Aminivibrio sp.: one gene and its partner. The protein of the gene in region 2 interacts with the protein of the main gene of each other region in a pairwise test. Links are inferred from orthologs where the notes say so. Each region holds a gene or a part of one and is shown on either strand. Other genes may lie near its edges.

Region 1 (5,116 bases), on a different replicon or contig from region 2:
TCGGCGCGGCGGCGGATGTCCTCACCCGGAAGGCGGGAGAGCTTCGGGTTTTCAACACCATTTGCGGCGCCACGACCCGCCGGCAGGACGCGGTGAGAAAGATCACCGGTACCGTGGACGGCCTTGTCGTCGTGGGAGGCAGGAACAGCGCCAATACGGCGAAGCTCGTTGAAATAGCCCGTTCCCGCGGATGCGACGTTCTCTGGATAGAGCACGCGGGAGAAATCGACGGGATGTGGTTCGCCGGAAAGGCGCGAATAGGAATTGCGGCCGGTGCGAGTACTCCGGACTGGCTAATAGAAGAACTGAAAATCGCAATAGAGACATCGCAGGTGTCAAGGGGGATGGAAGGTTATGACGGAAGAAATGATGATTGAAGGACTCAGCGGCGAGTCCGGAGAAACGACGGAAATGGAAAGCATGGAGAGCATTCTGGAGCAGTACGGCGAAGTTGAAGAGCTTCACCGGGGCAAGGTGGTCACCGGAACGGTCGTGAACGCCGTGGACGGCGGCTGGCTTGTGGACGTGGGCTACAAGTGCGAGGGATTTCTGCCGGCGAAGGAATGGTCCCACAAGGTTCTCGTGGAAGATTCGGAAGAACCGGCCCCGGGAGACAAAATACAGATCCAGGTGGTCAGCATCCGCCACGGCGAAGAGGCCCAGCTTCTTGTCAGCCGGTGGCGCTGCGAGTTCGACCGGCGCTGGACTGAACTTGAAAATAAACTCGCCCAGAACGAAGTGGTTTCCGTCACGGGCCTGCGCAAGGTCAAGGGCGGGCTCATGGTGGAATGCTGCGGCCTGGAGGGCTTCGTGCCCATCTCCCATCTCGCCGAGGAAGGCCGGGGTGTGAATCCGGGGAAATTCGTGGGCGAAGTCTTCGAAGCTAAATTGATGGAAAAGGACAAGAAGAAGCACCGCCTTGTCTTCTCCCGCAGGCTCATCGTCGAAGAGTCCCTGATGGAGGAGCGGGAGAAGTTCTACGCCGACGTCCAGGAAGGAACGATCCTCGACGGCGAAGTGAGCAGCATAACCTCCTTCGGCGTGTTCGTGAACGTGGGCCCCATGGACGGGCTTGTCCACATGAGCGAGCTCTCCTGGAAGAGGAACATCAAGCCCAAGGAGATGTTTAAGAAGGGCGATCCCGTGAAGGTGAAGGTCATCGGGATCGACCGGGAGGCCAACAGGCTCTCCCTGAGCATGAAGCAGATCAAGGACGATCCCTGGATGACCGCCGCCGACCGCTGGAAGCCCCAGGACAAGACCAGGGGCGTCGTCACCAACGTCACCGACTTCGGCGCCTTCGTGGAAGTTGAGCCCGGCATCGAGGGCCTCATCCACATCGGCGACCTGAGCTGGACCAGGATCAAGCATCCCCGGGATGTGCTCCGGAAGGGCCAGGAAGTGGATGTGGTGGTTCTTGACGTGGACATGGAGAAAAAGCGCATGAGCCTCGGATACAAGCAGCTCAACGACCCATGGAACAATGTTCTCTCCCGGTACAGCAAGGACCAGGACCTGACCGTGAAGGTCGTTCGGCTCGCCGACTTCGGTGCCTTCGTGGAAGTGGAGGAAGGCGTGGAAGGACTCATCCACATCTCCCAGCTCAGCACGAAGAGGGTGGAGAAGCCCCAGGACGTGCTGTCCGAGGGGCAGGAAGTGGTGGCCCGGATCATCGAGATTAACCCTGCCGACCGGAGGATGCGCCTCAGCATCAGCGCCCTTGAGGAACCCGCCCAGCGCAGGCCGAGGGACGACGACCGGAAGAAGGGCAGGCAGGACCGCCGGGAGCACGACAACCAGATGAAACCTGTCATGAACGACGGGGAGGCCAGCGTCACCATCGGAGAGCTGTTCAGGAACTCCATGCAGGAAGAGTGAAAACGGTGGAAGGGGTCGCCCGCAAAGGCGCCCCTTCTTTCTTTTCAAAATACAATTAACGAAAGTGCGGCGAGATGATGGATTCTCTGTATCTTCGGGTATATCCCGATCCCGTTCTCAGGAAAGAGACCAAACCCGTCACCGATTTCGGCGACGGGTTCAAGGATCTTGTGGCGGACCTCGTGCGGCTCATGGACCAGCATGACGGAGTGGGTTTAGCCGCCCCCCAGGTCGGAGTTTCTCTCAGGCTCGCCGTGGTTTTTTACCAGGGAGAGCTTCACGTGCTGGCCAACCCCGTCCTCGTGAGTTCCGAAGGGGAGCAGGACGGAGAGGAGGGATGCCTCAGCTTTCCGGGGATCTTCGGGAACGTGAAACGCCCCATGAAGGCAACGGTGCGCCACTTCGACATCAACGGGGAGGAAAAGGAGACGGTCGTGGAGGATTTTCTCGCCAGGGCGTTCCTCCACGAGATGGACCACCTCGAGGGCCGGCTGCTCATCGACCGCTTTTCACCCCTGAAGAGAAGCATGGCAAAAAAGAAGCTGCTCCGCGCAGTGGCGGAACGGGAGGAGGAGAGGGTGTGATTCCCCCCCATTCCGGCGAAAACCGGCCGGTCCTGTGGTTCTTCGGCACAGGACGGTTTGCGGCGCGCATTTTTTCCGTCCTTTCCCGGGAGATCTCCTTCGACCTCGTGGTGACGTCCCCTCCCTCCGTGGGAGGCAGGGGACTGAAGGAACTGCCGTCCCCTGTGGAGGAAGCCTGCGGGGAGCTCGGCATCACCCCCCTCCGCTCCGAAAGCGTGGGGAAAGACGAGATTCTTCTCTCGGCCCTCCGGGAGACTCCTCCCCTGGCCATCCTGGTGGCGGATTTCGGGCAGAAGATTCCCGAGCCTTTCCTCTCTGCACCCGCGGGGGGGTGCCTCAACATTCACCCGTCGCTGCTGCCGCTCTACCGGGGAGCCGCCCCGGTGCAGCGGTCCTTGCTGAACGGCGACCCCGTGACTGGGGTAACTCTCTTCCGTCTCATCGAGCGGATGGATGCCGGCCCCATTCTCCTCCAGGAGGAATATGTCCCGGGAGAAACGGAGACCGCCGGTGAGGTTTTGGACATCCTTGCGGAAAAAGGTAGCAAACTTTTTCTGTTGGGTGTAAAATGCTTCATTGAAGGGACTTGTTCGTTTAAAGAGCAAAATTCCGAATCAGCAACCTATGCACCGAAAATTAGCAACAAAGAAGCCCAAGTTTCCTGGAACGCGCCGGCCGCGCGGATAGTCAGGGCGGTGAGGGCTTTCAACCCGGCCCCGGGCGCATTTCTTTTCACAGGATCCAAACGACTGAAGATCTGGAGCGCAAAAACAAGCCCACTGTCGGGCGCTCCCGGAGAGGTTCTCGCTTTCGACGAAGGGTTTCCCGTCGTGGGAACCGCCGAAGGGGCGATCATCCTTCTGACCGTCCAGCCTGAGGGAAAACGAAGGCTCGACGGCGCCGAATGGGCCAGGGGGCTTCACCTGAAGAAAGGAGATTTTCTTCATTGACCGAACCCGACATTAGCGTCCTGTCCGATCTCATAGCCCGATACCCGTCAGAGAATTTTCCCGTGCCCGGCTGGCCGAAAGTTGTGGCCGTCACCGGGGCTCTCGGTTCCGGAAAAACGGAATGGGTACTCAATCTCGCCCTGGGCTTTTCCGGCCTGGGAGAAAAAGTCACCATAGCCGACATCGACATCATCAATCCCTATTTCTGCATACGCCAGGTCTCCGAAAAGCTTGAACGAAGAGGTTTCCGCATCATCACCACCCCCGAGAACGCCCGGTGGTCCGATATGTCCGTGGTCTCGCCGGTGGTCACCCGAGCCCTCGCCGAGGATGACGGGAGGCTCCTGCTGGATATCGGCGGAGACGCGGAGGGGGCCCTGGCCCTGAAACAGTTCGAGCCGGACATCCGGAAGGCGGGTTACCTGCTTATCCTCGTGGTGAACACCTTTCGGCCCCAGACATCCACCGTTGAGGCCATCGAAAAAATGCTCCGGAAAATGGAGGGCATCTGCGGCCTGTCCGTGGGGGCCTTGGTGAGCAATTCCCACCTCATGGACGAAACATCGGCGGAAGACTACGTCCGGGGACTCGAGACGGTGTGCGCCGCCGGGAAGAAGCTGGGACTGCCCGTTCTCTACGCGGGGGTGCACCCGGATCTCCGGAGCGAAACCGCCGGGGTTCTGAAATCACGCGAAATTTCCGTTCCCCTCTGGCCCCTTTCCAGGTACATGATGCTTCCCTGGGAAGACGGGGCGATGTGGTCCAGCGGGGCAGCGGCCGAGTAAAGAGCATGTGGTATTCCAATTTTGTCTGGAAGGGGTGCTAAGGAAATGCCGAAAGGACGCATCGAGGTTCTCGAGCAGTATTGCAAGAGCTGCGGACTGTGCGCGGCGGCCTGTCCGATGAAGGTCCTCCGGATTTCGGAGAAGACCAACGCGAAGGGCTACAGGCCCGTGGAGCAGTTCAAGGAGGGGTGTATCGGGTGCGCCATGTGTGCCGTGACGTGTCCCGACGCCGCCATTGAAGTGTTCAGGATTCAGGAATAATCCTGGTTTTCGGAGGTGAAAACGACATGGGACGCATATTGATGAAAGGAACGGAAGCCATAGCGGAAGCCGCCATACAGGCAGGCTGCAAGTATTTCTTCGGGTATCCCATCACTCCCCAGAATGAGATCCCCGAATATATGTCAGCCCACCTTCCCGAGGTGGGAGGCGTCTATGTACAGGCCGAAAGCGAAGTGGCCTCCATCAACATGGTTCTCGGCGGAGGCGCCACGGGATACAGGGTCATGACCTCGTCTTCGAGCCCCGGAATCTCCCTTATGTCCGAAGGCATTTCCTACATCGCCGGATGCGAGATTCCCGCGGTCATCGTGAACGTCATGAGGGCCGGCCCCGGTCTTGGAGGCATTCTTCCCGGCCAGGCGGACTACCTCCAGGCGACCAAGGGCGGCGGAAACGGCGACTACAATCTTATCGTCCTCGCCCCCAGCACGCTGCAGGAGTGCGTCGACCTCACCCAGCTCGCATTCGACCTTGCCCAGAAATACAGGAACCCCGTCATGGTGGCCGCCGACGGCTTCATGGGCCAGATGATGGAAGCGGTGGAGATAAAGCCCAGCCCCACGAAGGACCAGCCCGCCGATGCATCGTGGGCCCTCGGCTTCATGGAAGAGCGGGGCGGCAAGCGCAGCCACCTTCA
Region 2 (7,801 bases):
TCGCGTGGTACGAAAACGGCTTCAGGCACTTCACGAACTCCAGGCGACCTGTGAACAGTCCTGAAGATGTCAAGGGGCTTAAACTCCGAACGATGGAAAATAAAATCCACATGGCGCTCTGGAGAGCAATGGGTGCGGACCCAACGCCAATGGCCTGGGGCGAGGTCTTCACGGCCCTCCAGCAGGGAACCGTCGACGGACAGGAGAATCCCATACCCATCATCTACGTCCAGAAGATCAATGAAGTACAAAAACACCTCGCCCTTACGGGCCACGTTTTTTCACCGTCCATGATCGCCATAGCCAAGGCGAAATTTGACGCCATGCCCAAAGAGCACCAGGACATCATTATGAAAGCTGCGAGGGAATCTGCGCTCTATCAGCGGGAACAAATTACGCGGATGGAAAATGAGCAGGTAGAAAAACTGAAAGATCTAGGAATGCTTGTAACAAAACCCGATGTTGCTGCTTTCCGTGAAGCTACGAAATCCGTCTATGATGAGTTCCGTGGAGAGCTTGGGGAAGATGCCAAGCTCCTCGACCAGATTCTCAGCGAAAAGTAAAAACTGTTGAAGAAGGCCGGGAGGAAACTCCCGGCCACCTTCGGGAAAAGGGGGATTTCATGAATTTTTACAGGAAAACTCTCGAAGGGATCAATACGGCAGTGGAATATGCCGTGTGCGTCTTGATAGCGGCCATGGTAGTGGTCGTCTTTCTTCAGGTAGTGTTCAGGTTCGTAATACACTCATCCCTGCCGTGGTCTGAAGAATTATCACGGTACCTCATGGTATGGATCACATTTCTCGGGGCAAGCATAGCTGTAAAAAGAAAATCCCATATTGGTGTCGAGGCGGTCGTCTCCCTTTTTTCGAACGTGTGGAAAAAAATGGCAGCAATTTTCGTATCTGCTTCTTTGTGCGTTTTCTTTGGTTTTATGGTGCTTTATGGAGAAAAAATTCTCAGAACAGTAAAATTTCAACTCTCCCCGGCAATGGAAATAACCATGGCTATCCCCTACAGCGCCCTGATGACAGGAGGCTTTCTCATGCTTCTCCACAGTCTCCTTCAATTGGCGGAAAACATTACAGGGAAGGAGGTGCGTGATCAATGACCTCTATCCTCTTCGGAAGTCTCATCTTCTTCTTCCTGCTAAACACTCCCATTGCCGTGGCTATAGGCCTGGCTTCTCTTGCGGCCATACTCTGGTCGGGGATGATCCCTCCTGTTGTTATTGTCCAGAAGATGTTCACTGCGGCTGACTCCTTCCCTCTCATGGCCGTTCCCTTTTTTATTCTTGCGGGGTCGCTTATGGAGCAGGGAGGAATTTCAAGACGGCTTGTAGAATTTGCCAATTCTATCGTGGGGCGGTTTTCAGGTGGGCTTGCCTTCGTCGCAATAATTGCGAGCATGTTTTTCGGAGCCATATCGGGAGCTGCCGTTGCCTGCGTTGCCGCCATTGGTACGATCCTCATCCCTTCCATGGTGAAGAGGGGGTATGACACTCCTTTTGCAACCGCTGTACAGGCGACGGCCGGTACACTCGGCGTCATGATACCCCCCAGCATCCCCATGATAATTTACGGCGTTCTCACGGGAGTTTCTATCGGCGCACTATTCCTGGGTGGGATTCTACCTGGCTTTCTCGTCGGAGGTTCCCTGATGCTCGTGGCATGGATCATTTCAAGGAAGCGGGGCTATAAGGGAGATGAGAAGGCGAGTTTTGCACGGATAGCTGCAACGTTCAAGGATGCGTTTTTCGCCCTGCTAATGCCTGTCATAATACTCGGGGGAATTTACGGAGGTGTTTTTACCCCTACCGAGGCAGCCGTAGTAGCAGTTGTGTACGGGTTTTTGATAGGCTTTTTCGTCTACCGTGAACTCTCGCTGAAGAAGCTGAAAGACATCCTTGTAACTACTGCAGTCGGGACGTCGACGGTCATGTTCATCATCGCCACGTCGTCTGTCTTCAGCTGGATTCTCACTGCACAGAGAGTTCCACAAGCTGTTGCTGCCGCCATGCTCTCTTTTTCCAGCAATCCCATCGTCATTCTCACGCTGATCAACCTTCTGCTTCTGTTCATCGGGACGTTCATGGAGACCACGGCGTCCATCATCATCCTCGTACCGGTCCTTCTGCCCGTTGTAACACAGATCGGCGTGGATCCGCTCCATTTCGGGATCATAATCGTAGTCAATCTCGCCATCGGAATGGTCACTCCTCCTTTGGGAGTCTGTCTTTTTGTAGGGTGCAGTATAGCAGGCATCAAGCTTGAGGCGATATCGCGAGCTGCCTGGCCGTTCATTTTTATCATGATCGCAGATGTACTTCTCCTTACATATCTCCCGTGGATCAGTACCGTGCTTCCAAAACTGGCTGGAATTTATTGAACAATGTGGCTTCTTGCTTGAGTGGAAGGGGTTCAATACTTCAGGATTTATGTGTTAAGGAAGTTCTGAAAAAAGAATATTTTGCCCTCACGCGACCAGATAGAATCTGTTTTTTAACACATTAATCGACATTATTCAGAGGTTCCTTAAGTGCCACCAGTCCCTCACAACCGAGATCCTTCGGCCAAGAAAGCCGCCCTCAGGATGACAAACTGCTCTTGTCATCCTGAGGAGCCCAGCGACGATCGCGAAGCATCCCGAGCACGGCGAAGGAAGCATTTCGCTTTTGTCATCCTGAGCGAAGCGAAGGATCTCAGGGTTGGACTCCTTCGTCTCTTAAGGGCGAGATCCTTCGGCCAAAAATCCGGCCTCAGGATGACAAACCGCTCGTGTCATCCTGAGGAGCCCAGCGACGATCGCGCAGCATCCCGAGCCCAGCGAGGGAAAGACCTCGGTCTTGGTCTTTCGTCCCTCAAGACCGAGATTCTTCGGGCTTCGCCCTCAGAATGACAAGAAGGGCGAGGTCCTTCGGCCACGAAAGCCGGCCTCAGGATGACAAACGTTACGGGCAAACCGAGATCCTTCGGCCAAAAATCCGGCCTCAGGATGACAGAGCATTTCGAGCACAGCGAGGGGAGGATCTCGAGGTTGATTCTTCGCTCCTCAAGACCGGGATTCTTCGGGCTTCGCCCTCAGAATGACAACAAGGGTGAGATCCCCTCAATCCGCAAATTTTTAAGGCAGAGGGAATATCGCCGGGCATACGGTGAATTCGCCCTCCCCCGGGGGCGGAGATCTCGCACCGCGCTTTTTGCGGATGAATCCCCCGGGGGAGGGCGAATGAAGTGAGAAAAACCGACACGGATGTCGGTTTCACAGGCAGGCAACCGGCGAACGCAGGGAGCCGCGGTGATCCCTTGGGCAGTTGTCACGAACGACAATCCGCGCCCCCGGCCCAAGGGGTCCTCGGTGACGCTCCCCGCTGAGGTGCGGATTCAGGGGGCGAACAACACGATTGACAAAAATTCCTTGTGTGCATAAAATTTCCGGTAATATCTTCTGAAAAGCGATGATCCGGGACGCCCGGTTCCCAGAAATCGGCGACAGAGAGAAGCGCCCTCGGGCTGAAAGGCGCTTCCGCCGCGGGAAAGGGGCCCAAAGCCCGGTGAGCCGGAGCTGAAAGCGGCCCCAAGCGCGCCGCGGAGTACGTTCCCGGGATCGGTTCCCGTCACAGGACCGGAGAGGGACGGCCGTTTTGTGCCGTCCAACAAGGGTGGTACCGCGAGTTCCGGCTCGTCCCTTCGGGGGCGGGCCGTTTTTGTATTGAAACGAAAGGGGAGATTGCAGTGAAGATAGCGGTTGTGGGTGCCACCGGCGAAGTGGGCCGGATGATGACCAGGGTGCTTCAGGAGCAGAATGTGCGGCCTGGTGAGGTCAGCTTTTTCGCGTCGGCCAGGAGCGCCGGCGAAGAGGTGGAGTTTTACGGGCAGAAACACCGGGTGAAGGAACTGACGGAAGACTCCATGAGGGAGCGGTACGACTACCTTCTCTTCTCGGCGGGGGCCGCCGTGTCCAGGCAGTTCGCTCCCATAGCGGCCGGGGCGGGGAGCGTGGTCATCGACAACTCGTCGGCCTTCCGCATGGACCCTGCCATCCCGCTGGTGGTGCCGGAGATCAACGGAGACCTCCTGAAAGGCTACGGCAGCGGGATCGTGGCCAACCCGAACTGTTCCACCATCCAGATGGTCCTTGGCCTGTACAGGGTCCACGAGCGGTACGGCATCCGGTCCATCGTGGTGAGCACCTACCAGTCCGTCTCCGGGGCGGGCAGAAACGGCATGAACGAGCTCGAGGACCAGATGAAGGGTCACATCGCCCCGAAGAAGTTCGTAAAGCAGATCCACCTCAACGTGGTGCCCCAGATCGGCTCGCTGCTGGAGAACGGCTTCACCGACGAGGAAATGAAAATGGTGAACGAGACCCGGAAGATCCTCCGGGACCCGGACATTTCCGTCTGGCCCACCACCGTGCGGGTACCGGTGCTCTACTGCCATTCCGAGGCAGTCTTCACCGAGACCCGGAGACCCTTCGACCTCGCGGGACTCGAGGCGGCGCTGGAGGCGAGCGAGAACGTAGTTCTCTCCCGGGACATATTCACCCCCCTTGACGTGGCCGGGACGGACCTCACGTATGTGGGGCGCATCCGGACCTTCGACGATACCCGCTTTTTGATGTGGAACGTGGCGGACAACATCCGGGTGGGAGCGGCCACCAACGCGGTGAGGATCCTCCTGAAGCACAGGGAACTGAACTAGGTCCATGGGCGGTTTTCTCGTCATCTTCCCGGTGGTGGTCATGGCCGCCGGGAGGATGACCGGCATGTCCGCCCCGCCTGCGGCCATCACGTCCGGCACCGTGCCCCTGTGGACCACCCTGCCGGACGCTTTCCTGTTCTGACCGCAAAAAAAGGCCCGGCCATCCCAGAGGGGAGACCGGGCTTCTCTGCATCAATTCCGTGCCGTGAGGGTAACCAGGAGAATCTCCCCGTCGGGGGCTCCCCTGCAGGTCAGGGAGAAATCGGCGGGGTAGTCTTCCAGTACGAGGAGTTCCATTCCGTCGAGTTTCGTCCATTCTCCATCCCATTCCGCCGACACGCCGCCCCTCAGGCAGAAGAGCACCGTCCAGTCCCCCAGGAGAAAGAGCCGCTTTTGCAGGGCCGTCACCGGAATCTTCCGGTATTCGCAGGATACGTCGCTCCGCCGGCAGAAGATGTTGAAGTCGGTGCAGGGGCCTCCCGGCAGGGAACACATCACCTCGTCCTCGCCCTTGAAGCGGATGGAGGAGAAAGGAGCCGCCAGGGAGACCTTCACGCCCCGGAGCTCCAGGTCCATGCCGTCCCCGGAGAGAAGGAAAAGAGACCTGTCGTAGCCGGGGAAGAAGGAGAAGGGCCCCCCCGAGGTCACGTCCGCCGAACTGAGCCTCCAGAGAAAATCACCCGTTTCAAAGTTCGCGTCCTCGGGGTGGATGTGGATCTCCCTAGTGACGCCGAGGCCGTTTTTCCACGGCTTCGGCACGAAATCCCGGGGCGTTTTCCGTATCACCCTCATGGCGGAAGTCAGTTCCCTTCTTTGCCGCTGAAGAGCGCGTCTACGGCCGCCTTTACCGCATCCTCGCCGACCGAGTAGGGAAGGGTGATGTGATAGTCGCCGGGATATTTGTGGTTCACTTCCCGGCTGACCTCCATGGCGTTGGGGTTCCGGGCCCAGGCCCGGCGTGCCACGCCGCCGAGAACGTCCCACATCATGGCCGAACGGATGATCTCGTCGGTGGACTCCCTTCCGTCCAGCAGCAGCCCGAAGCCGCCGTTGATTGCCTTGCCTATTCCTACGCCGCCGCCGTTGTGCAGGGTGCAGAGGGTCATCCCTCTGGCGGCGTTCCCGGCGAAACAGACGGTGGCCATGTCGGCGCAGATGTTGCTGCCGTCCTTGATGTTGGCCGTTTCCCGGTAGGGGGAGTCTGCGCCGGAAACGTCGTGGTGGTCCCGGCCGAGCATCACGGGGCCGATCTCGCCCTTCCGGACCATCTCGTTGAACTTCAGGGCGATGCGGGTGCGGCCCTCGGCGTCCTGGTAGAGAATCCGGGCCTGGGTACCCACCACCAGGGCGTTCTTCTCGGCGTCCCGGATCCAGGCCCAGTTGTCGTAGTCCTGGGCTCTCCGGTCGGGGTCGATGCACTCCATGGCCGCCCGGTCCGTCTTCCGCAGATCCTCGGGATCGCCGCTGAGGCACACCCACCGGAAGGGGCCGTAGCCGTAGTCAAAGAGCACGGGGCCCATGATGTCCTCCACGTAGGAGGGCCAGATGAACCCGTCGTAGGTGTTTTCGCCGTTTTTACAGACCTCGGTCACCCCGGCGTCGAACACTGCCCGGAGGAAGGAATTGCCGTAGTCGAAGAAGAAAGTTCCCCGCTCGGTGAGGACCTTGATCAGCTCGAAGTGTTTCCGGAGGGAAATATCCACCAGCCGCCGGTACTCCGCCGGGTCCTTCGACAACAGGGCGGTCCGCTCGTCGAAGCTCAGCCCCTGGGGACAGTAGCCGCCGTCGTAGGGGGCATGGCAGGACGTCTGGTCGGACAGCAGGGGGATCTCGATCTCGTGGTCCACGGCATACTGAAGCAGGTCCACGATGTTGCCGTGGTAGGCGATGGACAGGGGCTTTTTCTCCCTGCAGGCTTCGGCGGCCATGGAGAAGGCCTCCTCGCAACTCTCCGCCACCATGCTGACCCATCCCTGGCTGTGCCGGGTCTCGATACGGGAGGAATCCACCTCGGCGATGATCCCCACCCCTCCGGCGATCTCCACCGCCTTCGGCTGGGCGCCGCTCATGCCCCCCAAGCCCGAAGAGACGAAGAGGATTCCGGCGAGGTTTCCCTTCTGCCCCACGCCGAGCCGTTGCCGGGCCGCGTTCAGAATGGTATTGAAGGTGCCGTGGACGATCCCCTGGGGGCCGATGTACATCCAGCCTCCGGCGGTCATCTGGCCGTAGTTGGTCACGCCGAGCTGCATTCCCCGGTGCCACTCGTTCTGGTTGTCGAACAGCCCCACCAGCAAGCCGTTGGTCAGGATCACCCGGGGCGCGTCGGGCTTGGACCTGAACAGGCCGAGGGGGTGGCCGCTCTCAAGCACGAGAGTGGTGTCCTCGGTGAGCTCCTCCAGGTATTTCTTGATGAGGCGGTACTGGAGCCAGTTCTGGCACACCTGACCCGTCTCGCCGTAGGTCACCAGTTCGTAGGGGTAAAGGGCGATGTCGAAGTCGAGATTGTTGTCGATCATCACCTGGAAAGCCTTTCCCGCCAGGCATTTCCCCTTGTACTGGTTGACCGAAAGCCCCCGGATCCGGCCTTCGGGGCGGAAACGGTAGGCGTAGATCCGCCCGCGGGTGCGCAGTTCCTCCAGGAACTCGGGGAGAAGCGCTTCGTGGTACTCCTCCGGCACGTACCGGAGGGCGTTCTTCACCGCCAGCTCCGTCTCGGCCCGGTTCAGGGTCCAGCCCCGGTCCGGTGCCCGGCGGATTCCCTCCTCAAAAGCAGGGTAGTCGGGAAGGGGGCCTTCCAGCCGGATCGTCATTGCCTCCCTGTTCAGTTCATTCACCTGAAACATGATTTCCACCTCCGAAAATATGAGTGTCCATCTTCCGTTCCACACTGCGGGCCGCCTCTTTCAGCAGGCGCAGGGTACCGTCGAAATCCCGGAAGACGCTGTCCGCTATTCCCGCCACCCCCATCTGGGCCACGAAAACGCCCCGGACGTCGAAAAGGGGCACGCTGATATCACCCGCATGGGGCATCCATTCCTCCCTGCTGAAAGCGAACCCCTGCTCCCGGATCCGCTCCAGCTCCTTCTCCAGCTCCGCCC

What was found. The genes of interacting proteins can lie anywhere in the genome.
Region 1: the proteins of JMJ95_RS08525 (region 2) and def interact in binary tests that used the Escherichia coli proteins (3 or more experiments, as listed by UniProt). The link is inferred for Aminivibrio sp. from one-to-one orthologs.

The regions. Positions count from the first base shown.
Region 1 is NZ_JAESIH010000044.1:95,382-100,497, reverse strand. What follows is about bases 941-3,707. They hold def (peptide deformylase), read left to right. Parts: upstream 941-1,952; coding sequence 1,953-2,462; downstream 2,463-3,707. Other genes in these bases: JMJ95_RS06430 (hypothetical protein), read left to right, coding at 3,409-3,707; fmt (methionyl-tRNA formyltransferase), read left to right, coding at 2,459-3,412; JMJ95_RS06445 (S1 RNA-binding domain-containing protein), read left to right, coding at 941-1,878. Also shown: ispH (4-hydroxy-3-methylbut-2-enyl diphosphate reductase), read left to right, coding at 1-377; more of JMJ95_RS06445, read left to right, coding at 355-940; more of JMJ95_RS06430, read left to right, coding at 3,708-4,197; JMJ95_RS06425 (ferredoxin family protein), read left to right, coding at 4,243-4,458; 3-methyl-2-oxobutanoate dehydrogenase subunit VorB, read left to right, coding at 4,485-5,116. UniProt on the Escherichia coli protein: Removes the formyl group from the N-terminal Met of newly synthesized proteins. Requires at least a dipeptide for an efficient rate of reaction. N-terminal L-methionine is a prerequisite for activity but the enzyme has broad specificity at other positions.
Region 2 is NZ_JAESIH010000053.1:14,504-22,304, forward strand. The notes cover bases 2,886-5,718. They hold JMJ95_RS08525 (aspartate-semialdehyde dehydrogenase), read left to right. Parts: upstream 2,886-3,734; coding sequence 3,735-4,703; downstream 4,704-5,718. Other genes in these bases: JMJ95_RS08530 (hypothetical protein), read left to right, coding at 4,708-4,845; JMJ95_RS08535 (HutD family protein), read right to left, coding at 4,896-5,495; JMJ95_RS08540 (urocanate hydratase), read right to left, coding at 5,504-5,718. In the rest of the region: JMJ95_RS08510 (TRAP transporter substrate-binding protein), read left to right, coding at 1-563; JMJ95_RS08515 (TRAP transporter small permease), read left to right, coding at 623-1,111; JMJ95_RS08520 (TRAP transporter large permease), read left to right, coding at 1,108-2,388; more of JMJ95_RS08540, read right to left, coding at 5,719-7,546; JMJ95_RS08545 (IclR family transcriptional regulator), read right to left, coding at 7,530-7,801.